3 regions of the Brenneria izadpanahii genome follow, and region 3 is predicted to be linked to each of the others. Evidence: riboswitches for the same ligand, from Rfam matches in the RefSeq annotation. Region 3 holds a riboswitch; each other region holds the start of a gene.
What was found. Region 3 has a riboswitch for thiamine pyrophosphate ahead of thiB (thiamine ABC transporter substrate binding subunit). Riboswitches for the same ligand answer to the same signal wherever they lie in the genome.

Region 1: linked by a shared signal. The riboswitch ahead of thiM (hydroxyethylthiazole kinase) and the one ahead of thiB (thiamine ABC transporter substrate binding subunit) in region 3 are both predicted to bind thiamine pyrophosphate.
Region 2: linked by a shared signal. The riboswitch ahead of thiC (phosphomethylpyrimidine synthase ThiC) and the one ahead of thiB (thiamine ABC transporter substrate binding subunit) in region 3 are both predicted to bind thiamine pyrophosphate.

The regions. Positions count from the first base shown of each region.
Region 1 covers NZ_CP050854.1:1,455,665-1,459,828, forward strand. The annotation lists gene HC231_RS06500 (adenine deaminase) at 1-772, opposite strand, end outside; gene HC231_RS06505 (LysR family transcriptional regulator) at 904-1,842, shown strand; TPP riboswitch at 1,941-2,036, shown strand; gene thiM (hydroxyethylthiazole kinase) at 2,077-2,871, shown strand; gene thiD (bifunctional hydroxymethylpyrimidine kinase/phosphomethylpyrimidine kinase) at 2,868-3,674, shown strand; gene fbaB (class I fructose-bisphosphate aldolase) at 3,879-4,164, opposite strand, start outside.
Region 2 covers NZ_CP050854.1:4,982,638-4,986,801, reverse strand. The annotation lists gene thiC (phosphomethylpyrimidine synthase ThiC) at 1-1,864, opposite strand, end outside; TPP riboswitch at 1,978-2,119, opposite strand; gene rsd (sigma D regulator) at 2,273-2,737, opposite strand; gene nudC (NAD(+) diphosphatase) at 2,842-3,669, shown strand; gene hemE (uroporphyrinogen decarboxylase) at 3,681-4,164, shown strand, end outside.
Region 3 covers NZ_CP050854.1:781,198-785,361, forward strand. The annotation lists gene thiP (thiamine/thiamine pyrophosphate ABC transporter permease ThiP) at 1-755, opposite strand, end outside; gene thiB (thiamine ABC transporter substrate binding subunit) at 731-1,717, opposite strand; TPP riboswitch at 1,812-1,930, opposite strand; gene sgrR (HTH-type transcriptional regulator SgrR) at 1,973-3,631, opposite strand; gene sgrT (glucose uptake inhibitor SgrT) at 3,722-3,886, shown strand; gene phnE (phosphonate ABC transporter, permease protein PhnE) at 3,986-4,164, opposite strand, start outside.

The DNA.
Region 1 (4,164 bases), 670 kb from region 3:
CAGGCAACAGATAGGGATGAGAACCGCGTATTTCGAGGGTTAACCCGGCGCGCAGCTTTTCCAGCGCGTCGTCGGCGGAAGTCAGTTCATGATCGGAAGTGACGCCCGCCGCCAGATAAGCCTGTAAATCTGCGCCGTGCAGACCGCGCGCATGGCCTTCAATCAGTTTACCGCTGGCAAGGCCGGCATGAAGAATTTCCATCATGCGTTCGCTGCCGTGTAGTACGCCGTGCATGTCCATCACTTCCGCCACGCCGGATACCTCAGGCCAGCCGAGCATGACCGCCATCTCTTCGCCGGCGAAGTCGGCGCCGGACATCTCCAGTCCGGGCGTGGAGGGCACGCTCGACGGCGCGGCGACCATCACCTGCAGCGGCAGGCCGCGGCTGGCGGCAACGGCATAGCGCACCCCTTCAACGCCCAGTACATTGGCCAGTTCATGCGGATCCCAAAACACCGCGGTGGTGCCTTGCGCCAGTACGATCTCGGCGTAGCGCGCCGGCGGCAGGTGCGAACTTTCAAGATGTACGTGGGTGTCCATCAAGCCGGGCGAGAGATACGCCTTCGCAAGATCGTGAATTTCCCCGGCGTCAGTGCGGCTGCCGCGCGGATGAACGCTGGCGATCAGTTCCCCGACAATCCCGACGTCCGCATCGCGGATCTCCCCGGTCGCCATATCGACAACCCTGGCCTGGGTCAGCAACAGATCGAAGGGGCATTCTCCCCTGGCGGCCAGTACCGCGCGTCGGCGCGTGTCTGCTGTAACGCTCATGAATAAATACTATCCGGCAAACAAATAATGACGATACTCTAGGCACGTAGCAAACGTTTGCCTAGCTGAATAAATTTATCGCCTGATAAGAAAGGGTTATCCTGAAGCAAATATCGACAGCGAACAGAACCATGACAGAACCCTGGCTGCGCCTGCCCGCGCTTTCTTTAAAACAGTTGCAGTATTTTGTGACGCTGGCGCAACTGCGTCACTTTACCGAAACCGCCAACCGTCTCGCCATCAGCCAGCCGGCGTTAAGCAGCGCGCTGCGGCAAATAGAAACGGTGCTTGGGGGCAAGCTGGTTAACCGCACGGCTTCATCCGTGACCCTGACGGAGCTTGGCGCGGCTATTCTGCCGCATGCGGAAAGGGTGCTCAGCGTCGCGCAGCGGTCATTTCAGGATATGCGGCGGATTGTCGAGGCCGGGGGCGACGGCACCGTGCGTATCGGTCTGGTTCCTTCCGTTAGCTCTCTGCTGTTTCCTGATATCCCGGCGAAGCTGGCGCAGCAGTTTCCGCGCCTGAAAGTGGAATTTCACGATCAAACCAATGACTCGCTTACCGCCCAATTGCTGAAAGGACAAATCGATTTTGGTATCGGCGCATTGGATAGCGCCGTTCCGCCGGAGTTAAAGGTGTTTTCCCTGCAGGAAGATCCCTTTGTCGCCGTCCTGCACCGCGATGACGTTCTGGCGCAGTCGGCGCATTTGCCGTGGAAACTGCTGACGGGACGCGATGTCGTGGTATTTTCCAAAGGCAATATCCAGCGGCTGGTCGCGGCGATGGCGGAGAGCAACCGGCTTACGCTGCGCACCCGCTATCAGGTCGATTACATCGAAACCCTGTATGGACTGGTGCGCTCGAAACTGGCGGTGGCCATCCTGCCGCAACTTTACACCACGCATTTACAGGACGCGGAGCTGACGGTGGTGCAATTACAGCAACCCGCGCTGACGCGAACCGTGGCGTTGATGCGCGGCCCTCAGCCTCTGCCGCATTTGATCGAATCCTGTTTTCAGCTTCTGCTGGCGACGCTGCGTCCAGGGGGAAATCAGCGTCCCGGCGTTTGATCGAACGCCGTTACTCCAGCCCTGCATTTACAACTCATTAGACGGGCAGTATTCTGTCTGAGGCGAGGCCGTATGCCTGCTGTAAAATCTGATGATTTTTCAACGACTCGGGGTGCCCTTCTTTGTGAAGGCTGAGAAATACCCGTTGACCTGAACTGGATAATGCCAGCGTAGGGAAGTCCCGGTATGCCAACCAACCGGTTACCGCCTTCTTAAACGCCGGTTGGGGGAATGATGAACACTCGACCTGTCGATTTACCGGCCGCCCATGCGGCGGCGTCGTTAACGCAATTCCATGCGTTGTCTCCTTTAGTGCACTGTCTGACCAACGATGTGGTGCAATCATTTACCGCTAACGTTTTACTGGCGCTCAATGCTTCGCCCGCGATGGTGGTGGATCCCGCCGAAGCCGCGCAGTTCAGCGCATTGGCCGATGCGCTGCTGATTAATGTCGGAACGCTGGAGCGCCATCGCGCCGACGCCATGCTGGCGGCGGTTAACGGCGCCAATCGCTCCGGTACGCCCTGGGTGCTCGATCCGGTTGCGGTCGGCGGGCTGACGTTTCGTACCGAATTCGCCCGTGAACTGCTGCAATTAAATCCGGCGGCCATTCGGGGAAACGCTTCCGAAATCATGGCGTTGTCCGGGCTGAGCGCGCAGGGGCGCGGCGTCGACAGCGCCAACGACTCGTTTACCGCGCTGCCCGCCGCGCGCGAATTGGCTCATCGTCTCTCTACGGTGGTCGCGGTGACGGGCGAAGTGGACTACGTAACGGACGGTTCCCGCGACTGGGCGATCAGCGGCGGGGATAAAATCATGACCCGCGTGGTGGGCACCGGTTGCGCGTTATCCGCGGTGGTCGCCGCTTTCTGCGCGCTGGAGGGCGACCGTTTGCAACATGTGGCGACGGCCTGTCGCGTTATGGCGCGGGCGGGAGAACAGGCCGCCATGCAGTCTCAGGGGCCGGGCGGCTTTATTCCGGCCTTTCTCGATCGGCTGTACTGTCTGCGCGGGGAGGATCTGTTATGAAACAACGTATTAATGCATTAACCATCGCCGGCACCGACCCCAGCGGCGGGGCGGGGATCCAGGCCGATTTAAAAACGTTCTCCGCGCTGGAGGCGTACGGCGCGTCGGTGATCACCGCGCTGGTGGCGCAGAATACCCGCGGCGTGCAGTCTGTTTACCGGATTGAACCGGCGTTCGTGGCGGCCCAGTTGGATTCCGTGCTGAGCGACGTGCGTATCGACAGCGCCAAGATCGGCATGCTGGCGCAGGCGGATATCGTCGACGTGGTGGCGGAGCGTCTGCGTCACTACGCCGTACCTTATGTGGTGCTGGATACGGTCATGCTGGCAAAAAGCGGCGATCCGCTGTTATCGCCCGACGCGGTGGAGTCGATTCGGCGGTTGCTGTTGCCTAATGTCTCCCTGATTACCCCTAACTTACCGGAAGCGGCTGCCCTGCTTGACTGTCCGCCGGCCGGCAATGAGCGGGAGATGCGCGCTCAGGGGCAGGAACTGCTGGGTATGGGCTGTCAGGCGGTATTGATGAAAGGCGGACATTTAAGCGAGGATGAAAGCCCGGACTGGCTGTTCCTTCAGGGACAGGCGCCGCAGCGCTTCACCTCTCCGCGCGTCGATACCCGCCATACGCATGGCACCGGCTGCACGCTCTCCGCGGCGCTGGCGGCCCTGCGGCCGCGTTATGCTGATTGGCCGGCGACGGTCGCGGCGGCGAAAAATTATCTGCAACAGGCGCTTGAGCAGGCCGATACGCTGGAAGTCGGGCAGGGGATTGGCCCGGTGCACCATTTTCATGCCTGGTGGTAAGTTCGGGGGAAGAGCGCGCGGCGTTAACCTGATGCGGCTCACTAGGGGCAACACGGCGGAGAGGTTTTCGCAGGAAGCCGCGCGCCGGGGCCGCTAAAGATAACTCGATCCTTAAGCGCGCGGTATTACGGCGCAAGCCTGAATTTTATCGTACGGGATTGCCCGGCAGCGGCAAAATCCGCCGGCCGGACAATCCCTGACGGATTACGCGATGGTTATACTTTTATCAAGATAGGTATCCTGCACGGCGTTGATCAGCGCCACGCCTTCTTTCATTGATTTTTTGAATGCCTTGCGGCCGAGAATCAGGCCCATGCCGCCGGCGCGCTTATTGATCACCGCGGTACGCACGGATTCCTGTAGATCGTTATTGCCGGCGGCGCCGCCGGAGTTAATGAGCCCGGCGCGGCCCATATAGCAGTTGGCCAACTGGTAACGAACCAGATCGATCGGGTGATCGGTGGTCAGTTTGTCGTAGACGCGATCGTCG
Region 2 (4,164 bases), 1.1 Mb from region 3:
TGCCTACTTCGATCGGTTTGGCTTCGGCTTCCTGCTTCGCCGCGTAATCACGAACCTCTTGCGAAATTTTCATCGAACAGAACTTCGGTCCGCACATGGAGCAGAAGTGGGCAACCTTGCCGGACTCCTGCGGCAGCGTGGCATCGTGATAGGCGCGGGCGGTTTCGGGATCGAGCGACAGATTGAACTGATCTTCCCAGCGGAACTCGAAGCGCGCTTTGGACATGGCGTTATCGCGGATTTGCGCGCCGGGGTGGCCTTTAGCCAGATCGGCGGCATGGGCGGCGATTTTGTAGGTAATCAGCCCCTGCTTAACGTCTTCTTTGTCAGGCAGTCCGAGGTGCTCTTTAGGCGTGACGTAACAGAGCATGGCGCAGCCGAACCAGCCGATCATCGCCGCGCCGATGCCTGAGGTGAAATGGTCGTAACCGGGAGCGATATCGGTGGTCAGCGGCCCCAGCGTATAAAACGGCGCCTCATGGCAGTGCTCCAGCTCTTCGGTCATGTTGCGGCGGATCATCTGCATCGGCACATGGCCGGGGCCTTCGATCATCACCTGTACATCGTATTCCCAGGCAATTTTGGTCAGTTCGCCCAGCGTATACAATTCGGCAAACTGCGCTTCATCGTTGGCGTCCTGAATAGAGCCGGGACGCAGCCCATCCCCCAGCGACAGGGCAACGTCATAGGCTGCGCAAATTTCGCAGATATCGCGGAAATGCTCATACAGGAAGCTCTCTTTGTGGTGCGACAGGCACCATTTCGCCATGATTGAGCCGCCACGGGAGACGATGCCGGTCAGCCGTTTAGCGGTCATGGGGACGTAGCGCAGCAGCACGCCGGCGTGGATGGTGAAGTAATCAACGCCTTGTTCCGCCTGCTCCAGCAAAGTATCGCGGAACATTTCCCAATTTAGGTTTTCCGCCACGCCGTTAACTTTTTCCAGCGCCTGATAGATAGGTACGGTGCCAATCGGCACCGGGCTGTTGCGCAGAATCCACTCGCGGGTTTCATGAATATAACGCCCGGTGGAGAGATCCATTACGGTATCCGCTCCCCAGCGGGTGGACCACACCAGCTTTTCGACCTCTTCTTCGATGGAGGAGGTCACGGCGGAATTGCCGATGTTGGCGTTCACTTTCACCAGAAAGTTACGGCCGATGATCATCGGTTCGGATTCCGGGTGGTTAATGTTGGACGGAATGATGGCGCGGCCGGCCGCCACCTCCTGGCGTACAAACTCGGGGGTGATGTTCTCCGGTAAATTGGCGCCGAAGCTCTGGCCGGGATGCTGCTGACGCAGCACCTCGCCGCGAATGCGTTCGCGCCCCATGTTTTCGCGTATCGCGATGAATTCCATTTCCGGAGTGATGACGCCCTGACGGGCATAGTGCAGTTGGGTCACGCATTTTCCCGCTTTGGCGCGGAGCGGGCGGGGTAAGTGTTCGAAACGAAGATGGTCAAGACCGGCATCCGCCAGCCGCCGTTGGGTAAAGTCGGAACTGGCGCCGGGCAGGGTTTCCGTATCGCCGCGCTCGGCAATCCAACTTGTTCGCAGCCGGTTTAAGCCGACATGCACATTGGGATGTAAAGCCGGGTCGCCGTATGGGCCGGCGGTGTCATAAACGGGAATGGATTCATTGGCGACGTACTGCGGGTTATCTTTATTGCCGCCGATCAGCGTCGGGCTAAGCTGGATCTCGCGCATTGGGACGCGGATATCCTCACGTGAACCGGAGAGGTAAATACGCCGGGAATTGGGAAATGCCATGCCCTGCAACGTATCAATAAATTGCTGGGCGGCGGCGCGCTGCTGGCGGCGGCTGGTTTTTGGCGAATGGGGACGTGGTTTTTCTGTAGACATAGCAAGTTCCTGTAATGAGTAAAGGGAAAATTGCTTGTCTGGAGTTCGGAGGGAGTAATAACCGATTTGAATGCCGGAGAATAAACACGCTGCTGAATAATTGCGTTTGAACCGGACACATTACTCTTGTTCCCTTCGCGGGTCTTAACCCGATCAGGTTCCGCGGATCCCGAATTAACGGTCTCAGCCTGTGTGTTTCCATTGCCGGTTAAAAACCGGGAAAGGGAAACTCGCTAGGCACTCCGACAAGATAGCCCCACTATTAGCGGGCTGATTACAACAATGACACTGTAGGACGACAACCGGGACATGTCAAAGACTGCTTGTCTGGTCTGCGAGGAAACGCGGCGTTTTACTCATCAGACCGAGACTTTCAGCAGGAGGATGATAGGTTTATGATTGATCTCGTTATGGATTATCGCAAACCAGCCGGATCATTCTATCTTCCAGCGTAAAGCGTTCTTCCAGCGCTTCTCCAACGTTGGAGAGCGCTTGCTGGAATGCCATACAGTTGTCATGATCGACCGACGCCGCCAGATGGCGATCATAGAAGTCCATGATCTGTTGCGTATTGTCTTGTAAAGCGCAATCAAGCTTTGCAGACTGCGACAGCTTTTGTTCGCTTAGGGACGCGGCTTCCTGCAATATCCTTTCATACGCATGAAAGTGACCGGTTGAAAGATAATCGACCAGATTCTGGTGGAAGTCGTCCAGCGCCTTTTCATCAAGGCGTGTGTATGTGTCTTTGTTGGGCTTGATGCCAATCAGATGGTAGTAAGTAATCAGGAGCTGTTTACGCGCTTGTAGCCACTGGTCGATTAACGCATTATTGCCACCGACAAGTTCAGTCAGGCTTTGTAACTGGTTTAGCATTATTGGCTCCATGAATGGTAAAAATTAGCCGTTATTTATCAAGTTATCTAAATCATTCTAAATGGTAAAGAGCCAGTTAAGTGATAGTGGGGCAATAGAACGATATGGAACAAACGTTAAAAGGTGACGAAACAGGATGGTGGGTCGTCAGTCACTCGAATCAAATATGGCTTCCTCAGGGAGAATTACCGCAGGGAACGGCGGAAAATTGGTCGCTGCAAGGGGAGATCGCACGCCGGATCGGCGAATGGCAGGGGCAAACTGTATGGCTGGTTTGTAAGAACCGGGACGTCGGCATGGGCTCTGTGCGCCAACTTATCGATCAGGACGCCGGGCTTTTTCAAATGGCCGGACGGGGCGTGCAACTGGCGGAGTTTTATCGCGCCCATAAGTTTTGCGGCTACTGCGGCCATGAAATGGTACGCAGTAAAACCGAACTGGCCTGCCTGTGCCAGCACTGCAAGGAGCGTTATTACCCGCAGATTGCGCCGTGCATTATCGTGGCGATCCGCCGGGGGGATGAAATTTTACTGGCGCAGCATAATCGTCACCGTGGAAATATGTATACGGTGCTGGCCGGTTTCGTCGAGGTGGGCGAGACGCTGGAACAGACGGTGGCCCGCGAAGTGATGGAAGAGAGCCGTATTCAGATTAAGAACCTGCGTTATATCAGTTCTCAACCCTGGCCTTTCCCGCACTCCCTGATGATGGCTTTTATGGCCGACTATGCGGGGGGCGAAGTTCAACACGATCCTTCGGAATTGCGTGATGCAGGCTGGTTCCGCTATGACCGCCTTCCGCTGTTGCCGCCGCCGGGCACGGTGGCCCGCCGGTTGATTGAGGACACGGTGGCGCTGTGTCGCGCTTATCATGAGGATGGTAACGAACGTGTTACAATCGGCGGCGCAACTATGCGCCGGGATGACGACTAAAGGAAAAATAGATGACTGATCTGAAAAACGATCGCTACCTGCGGGCTTTGCTGCGCCAGCCCGTCGATGTAACGCCGGTGTGGATGATGCGTCAGGCGGGGCGTTATTTGCCGGAATATAAGGCGACGCGCGCCCAGGCCGGGGATTTCATGTCGCTATGCAAAAATGCGGAGCTGGCTTGCGAAGTCACGCTACAGCCTTTGCGGCGTTACGATCTTGATGCGGCGATCCTGTTTTCAGATATTCTGACCATTCCCGATGCGATGGGGCTGGGGCTCTATTTTGAAGCGGGCGAAGGTCCGCGCTTTCAGACCCCGATCGCCAGTCACGCCGATGTCGTTAACCTGCCGGTTCCCGATCCGGAACAAGAGTTGGCGTATGTGATGAATGCGGTGCGCACCATCCGTAAGAATCTTGCCGGCGCGGTGCCGCTGATCGGTTTTTCCGGTAGCCCCTGGACATTAGCCACCTATATGGTTGAGGGCGGCAGCAGTA
Region 3 (4,164 bases):
GTCATCTGAATCAGCGCCAGCAACGCGGCGCGCGACGGGTCGTAATCAAAGCTCAGCGCCTGGTAGATCGCCAGTTCGATGGTGGTCGCCCGCGGTCCGCCGCCCAGCGATAGCACGGTGGCAAAGCTGGCGAAACAGAGCATGAAAATAAGCGCGGCGACCGGCGGGATCTGCCTGCGCAGCCAGGGCCATTCGACAATACGAAAATGCTGCCAGCCGTTCATCCCCAGTTGGGCCGCCAACTGACGCTGTTCGGTGGCGATGTTTTCCAGCGATTGCAGCAGCAGGCGGGTCGCCAGCGGCAGGTTGAAAAAAATATGCGCCAGCAGAATGCCCTGCAGCCCATAGGGTGAAAAATGGTATGGCAGGCCAAAGATCCCCAGCAGATGCGCCAGCCATCCCTGACGGCCATATATGCTCAACAGGCCGAAAACCGCCACCAGAACCGGCAGCACCAGCGTCATGGCGCATAAGCGCAATAGCAGGCGATGACCGGGAAAGCGTCTGCGGTAAAGCGCCCTGGCAAGGAAAATCGCCGGCATGGTGGACAGCAGGGCGGACAAAAACGCCTGCCAGAAAGTAAAACGGATAACATGCCACAGATAGCCGTCATGCCAGAGCATTCGCCACTGGTTCTCCGGCGCCTGTAGCCACAATGCGCCGAAGGCCAGCGCAGCTACCGCGATCAACAGTAGGGTGGCCAGCAATCCCGGCCACAAACTTCCGGCGCTTAACGGCTGACGGCTTGTTGCCATGCCTGGATCCAGTTATTTCTCTGTTCCGCAACCTGCTGCGCGCTGTATTGCAAGGTTTTCTCAGGAAGGGCGAGACTGGCGAATCCGGCCGGCAGATCGGTTTTGATCGCCGGATACATCCAGTTGGTGGTCGGGATCGCCTGTTGGAAGGCGGGCGTCAGGATGAACTGCATAAAGCGTTGCGCCAGCGCCGGATTTTTGCTGGTCGCCAACTGCCCGGCGACTTCGATTTGCAGATAATGTCCTTCGCTAAAGTTTGCCGCGGCGTAGTTGTCTTTCTTCTCTTCAATGATGTGGTATGCCGGAGATGTGGTGTAGCTGAGCACCAGATCGGCCTCGCCTTTCAGGAATAATCCATAGGCTTCGCTCCAGCCTTTGGTCACGGTAACCGTTTTTTTAGCCAGTTTTTGCCATGCCTGCGGAGCCTGGTCGCCATATACTTTCTGCATCCATAGCAGCAGCCCTAATCCCGGCGTGCTGGTGCGCGGATCCTGATAAATTATTTTCCACGGCTCCGTACTGTCGACCAGTTCATGCAGGCTTTTGGGCGGATTTTTCAGGCGGTTTTTGTCATAGACGAATGCGAAGTAGCCATAGTCATAGGGAACGAACGTCGTATTGTCCCAGCCGCCGGGGACATCAACGACGGCTTTGGCATCCAGATTGTGTTTGGCGAATAATCCGGTCTGTTCCGCCGCCTGCAACAGGTTGTTATCCAACCCCAGAATGATATCCGCTTTGCTGTTCTTCCCTTCCATTCGCAGACGGTTCAGCAGCGAGGCGCCGTCTTCCAGGGCGACAAAATTCAGCTCGCAGCCGCACTCTTTTTCAAACGCCGTTTTAATAACCGGCCCAGGCCCCCATTCGGAAGCGAAAGAATCATAGGTGTAAACCGTAAGCGCCGGTTTGGCGAATGAGGAAGCCGACACCAGCAACAGGCAGGGAAGGATTTTTTGCAGGATTGACGCTGAACGTTTGAATAACGGTTGTTTGAGTAATGTGATATTTAACACTTTGCACTCCTGTCATCATAGGGTGGCAAAGGTCTTTGAGTCAGCGATAAACACTCCCAAATCCCTTCGCCGGTATTAACCGGATCAGGTTCGACGGGTATTTTCTCAGCGAAAAACGTGTCGCGTAGGCGTTAAACGTTTTCCGCACCCCGTTGAGAACGCCCCTATTGTAAAGACTTATGGCAGGCGGCGAAAGTGAGACGCTTAGTTTTCCGGCGGCGCGAACCAGGCGGACTTAAAGTCAAACCACCCCAGGGTGTTCATACGGATGCCTCGCATACTGCGTTGCCCCTGAAGTTGCAGCCAGTTGTGAAACAGCGGATGTAACTGACAACTGCCGATAAGTTTTTCACTCCATTCCGCTATCGGCAGCGCTTTGCTGCGCCACAGGCCGGCGTCCTCATGCAGATCTTCATTAAGGCAATGCTGGATCAGCGGTTGCTCGTAAAATATGGCGAACAGCGAGAACTCCAGCGGCAGGTAGCAGTTGTTGCTGCACAGCCAGATATCGCTTTCCGCTTCGCCCCGATACCACTCTTCGTAACTGACCCTCTGTAACTCGAGCTGCACGCCTTGTTCCGCCAGCACCTTTTTCATAAGGTCGCCAATTACCTGATATTCAGGGTGTTCCCGGTAGAGCGTCAGGGTAATGCGCCGCAGATCCTGGGGCTTCTCCTGGGCGTCGACATGGCCGCGGTGATGCCAGCGCGGGAGCAGGCCGTAGGCTGGCGACCAGTCGCGCTGATGCGAAACATCCGTATGACGGAGCAGGGCGATCGGATTGAATATCTGGCACAGCCAGCGGCGCACCTCCAGCCGGCTAGCCTGCGCCGAGCGGGTGTCAAACAGCAGGAAATAGCAGCCTTCCTCCATGCGGCTTTCCAACTGGTTATGAGATGAATCATCCGATTCCAGATGCAAGGAGCAGGGATACATCTCGGTTGCGTCGGGAATAACCCAGATGTTGACCTCGTCAATCAGCGCCCGATAGCCGAAATAGTCATCGAACGCTTTGATTTTTAATTGATTATCGTTGTTGCGCGTTACCGCGTAAGGACCGGTTCCGATAGGCTGCCTGGCGAAATCGGGCAGGGTTCGCCACTCCTCAGGCAGAATCATCGCCGGAACGCTGCCGAGCAGCCAGGGCAACCAGTCGTCGGGGCTGCTCAGGCGGACATCAATCACAAACGGCATAGGGGAAGTCACCTTCTCAATATGCGAAAACAGCGGGAATTCGGTGAGCCGGGTAAGCGAGGTGATGACATCCGCCATAGTGAGTTCCCGTCCGTGGTGAAAACGAATGGAAGGGCGCAGATAAAACCGCCAGTGCAGCGGCGACAACATTTGCCAGTGATGGGCTAAATCGGGTTTTAGTTCCCCGTTTTCCTCATTTATGTTGGTCAGCGCGCTGAATATCTGGCGGGCAATATGCATTTCCGAACGGCGCAGCGCCGAGCCCGGCAGCAGATTGCGCAGCGGGCGATAATAAAGAATACGCAGGATATGTTTGCCCTGACGAAAGCTGCGGCCAAGATGCGAAAGCAGCATCTGCCGTACGGTTTCCTTATCGCCCACCAGTTGTACCAGTTGGTCGATGCGGTCCTGCTCCAGCAGATCTTCGGCCCGCTGCTGCTGCAGCGCCAGCCCGGTGTAAATAAAGGTCAGTTGTGAGCGCTTACTCCGACCGGCCTCCGCCTGCCAGATAAGCCACCCTTGTTTTTGCATGGCGCCGAGCAGCGAGCGGATATGGCGGCGAGAACAGCTTAATACCCCAGCCAGCTCTTGCAGCGTCGTTTCGGTGGTCTGCCCTTGATAGCGCTGCCACAGGCGAATGAACTGTTGTTGCAGACGAGATGAAGACATAAAAGAGGAACTCCCGGCGCTAAAGTCATCAATTTATCTTTCCTTATATTACGTTGATACTTTCATTCAATGAAAGCGGGGAGGTGGATTATGAAAGTTTCATCATTGTATCGGTTCTATCAGACCTATCTTTCTACGACCAAAGCCAAATGGTTGCGCGGCGTGTCCGCGCGGCAGCGAATCGAACTATTGCAGCAGGCTACGCAGTGGCAAATAGAAGATATGTCGGAAGAAGAGTACCGCCACTGGATATAACACCAGGTTCCGGGTAGACAAACATTCTGAGTAATGGTGCTATTTCACCAGCCAGCGAAACTTTCCGCTGGCTTTTTTTTCGCCTCAGGCTTCGTCCGTTCAGGTTATGGCCTTTCTTACCACCGCCGACACCCATTCCGACACCACGACGGTCAGCAGAATCACCAGAAATATTATCGTGATTTGCGGCCATGCCAGCATATTGAGCGAAGATTGAAGGTTAAGGCCAAGGCCGCCGGCTCCCACCAGGCCGAGAATGGCGGATTCGCGGATATTGA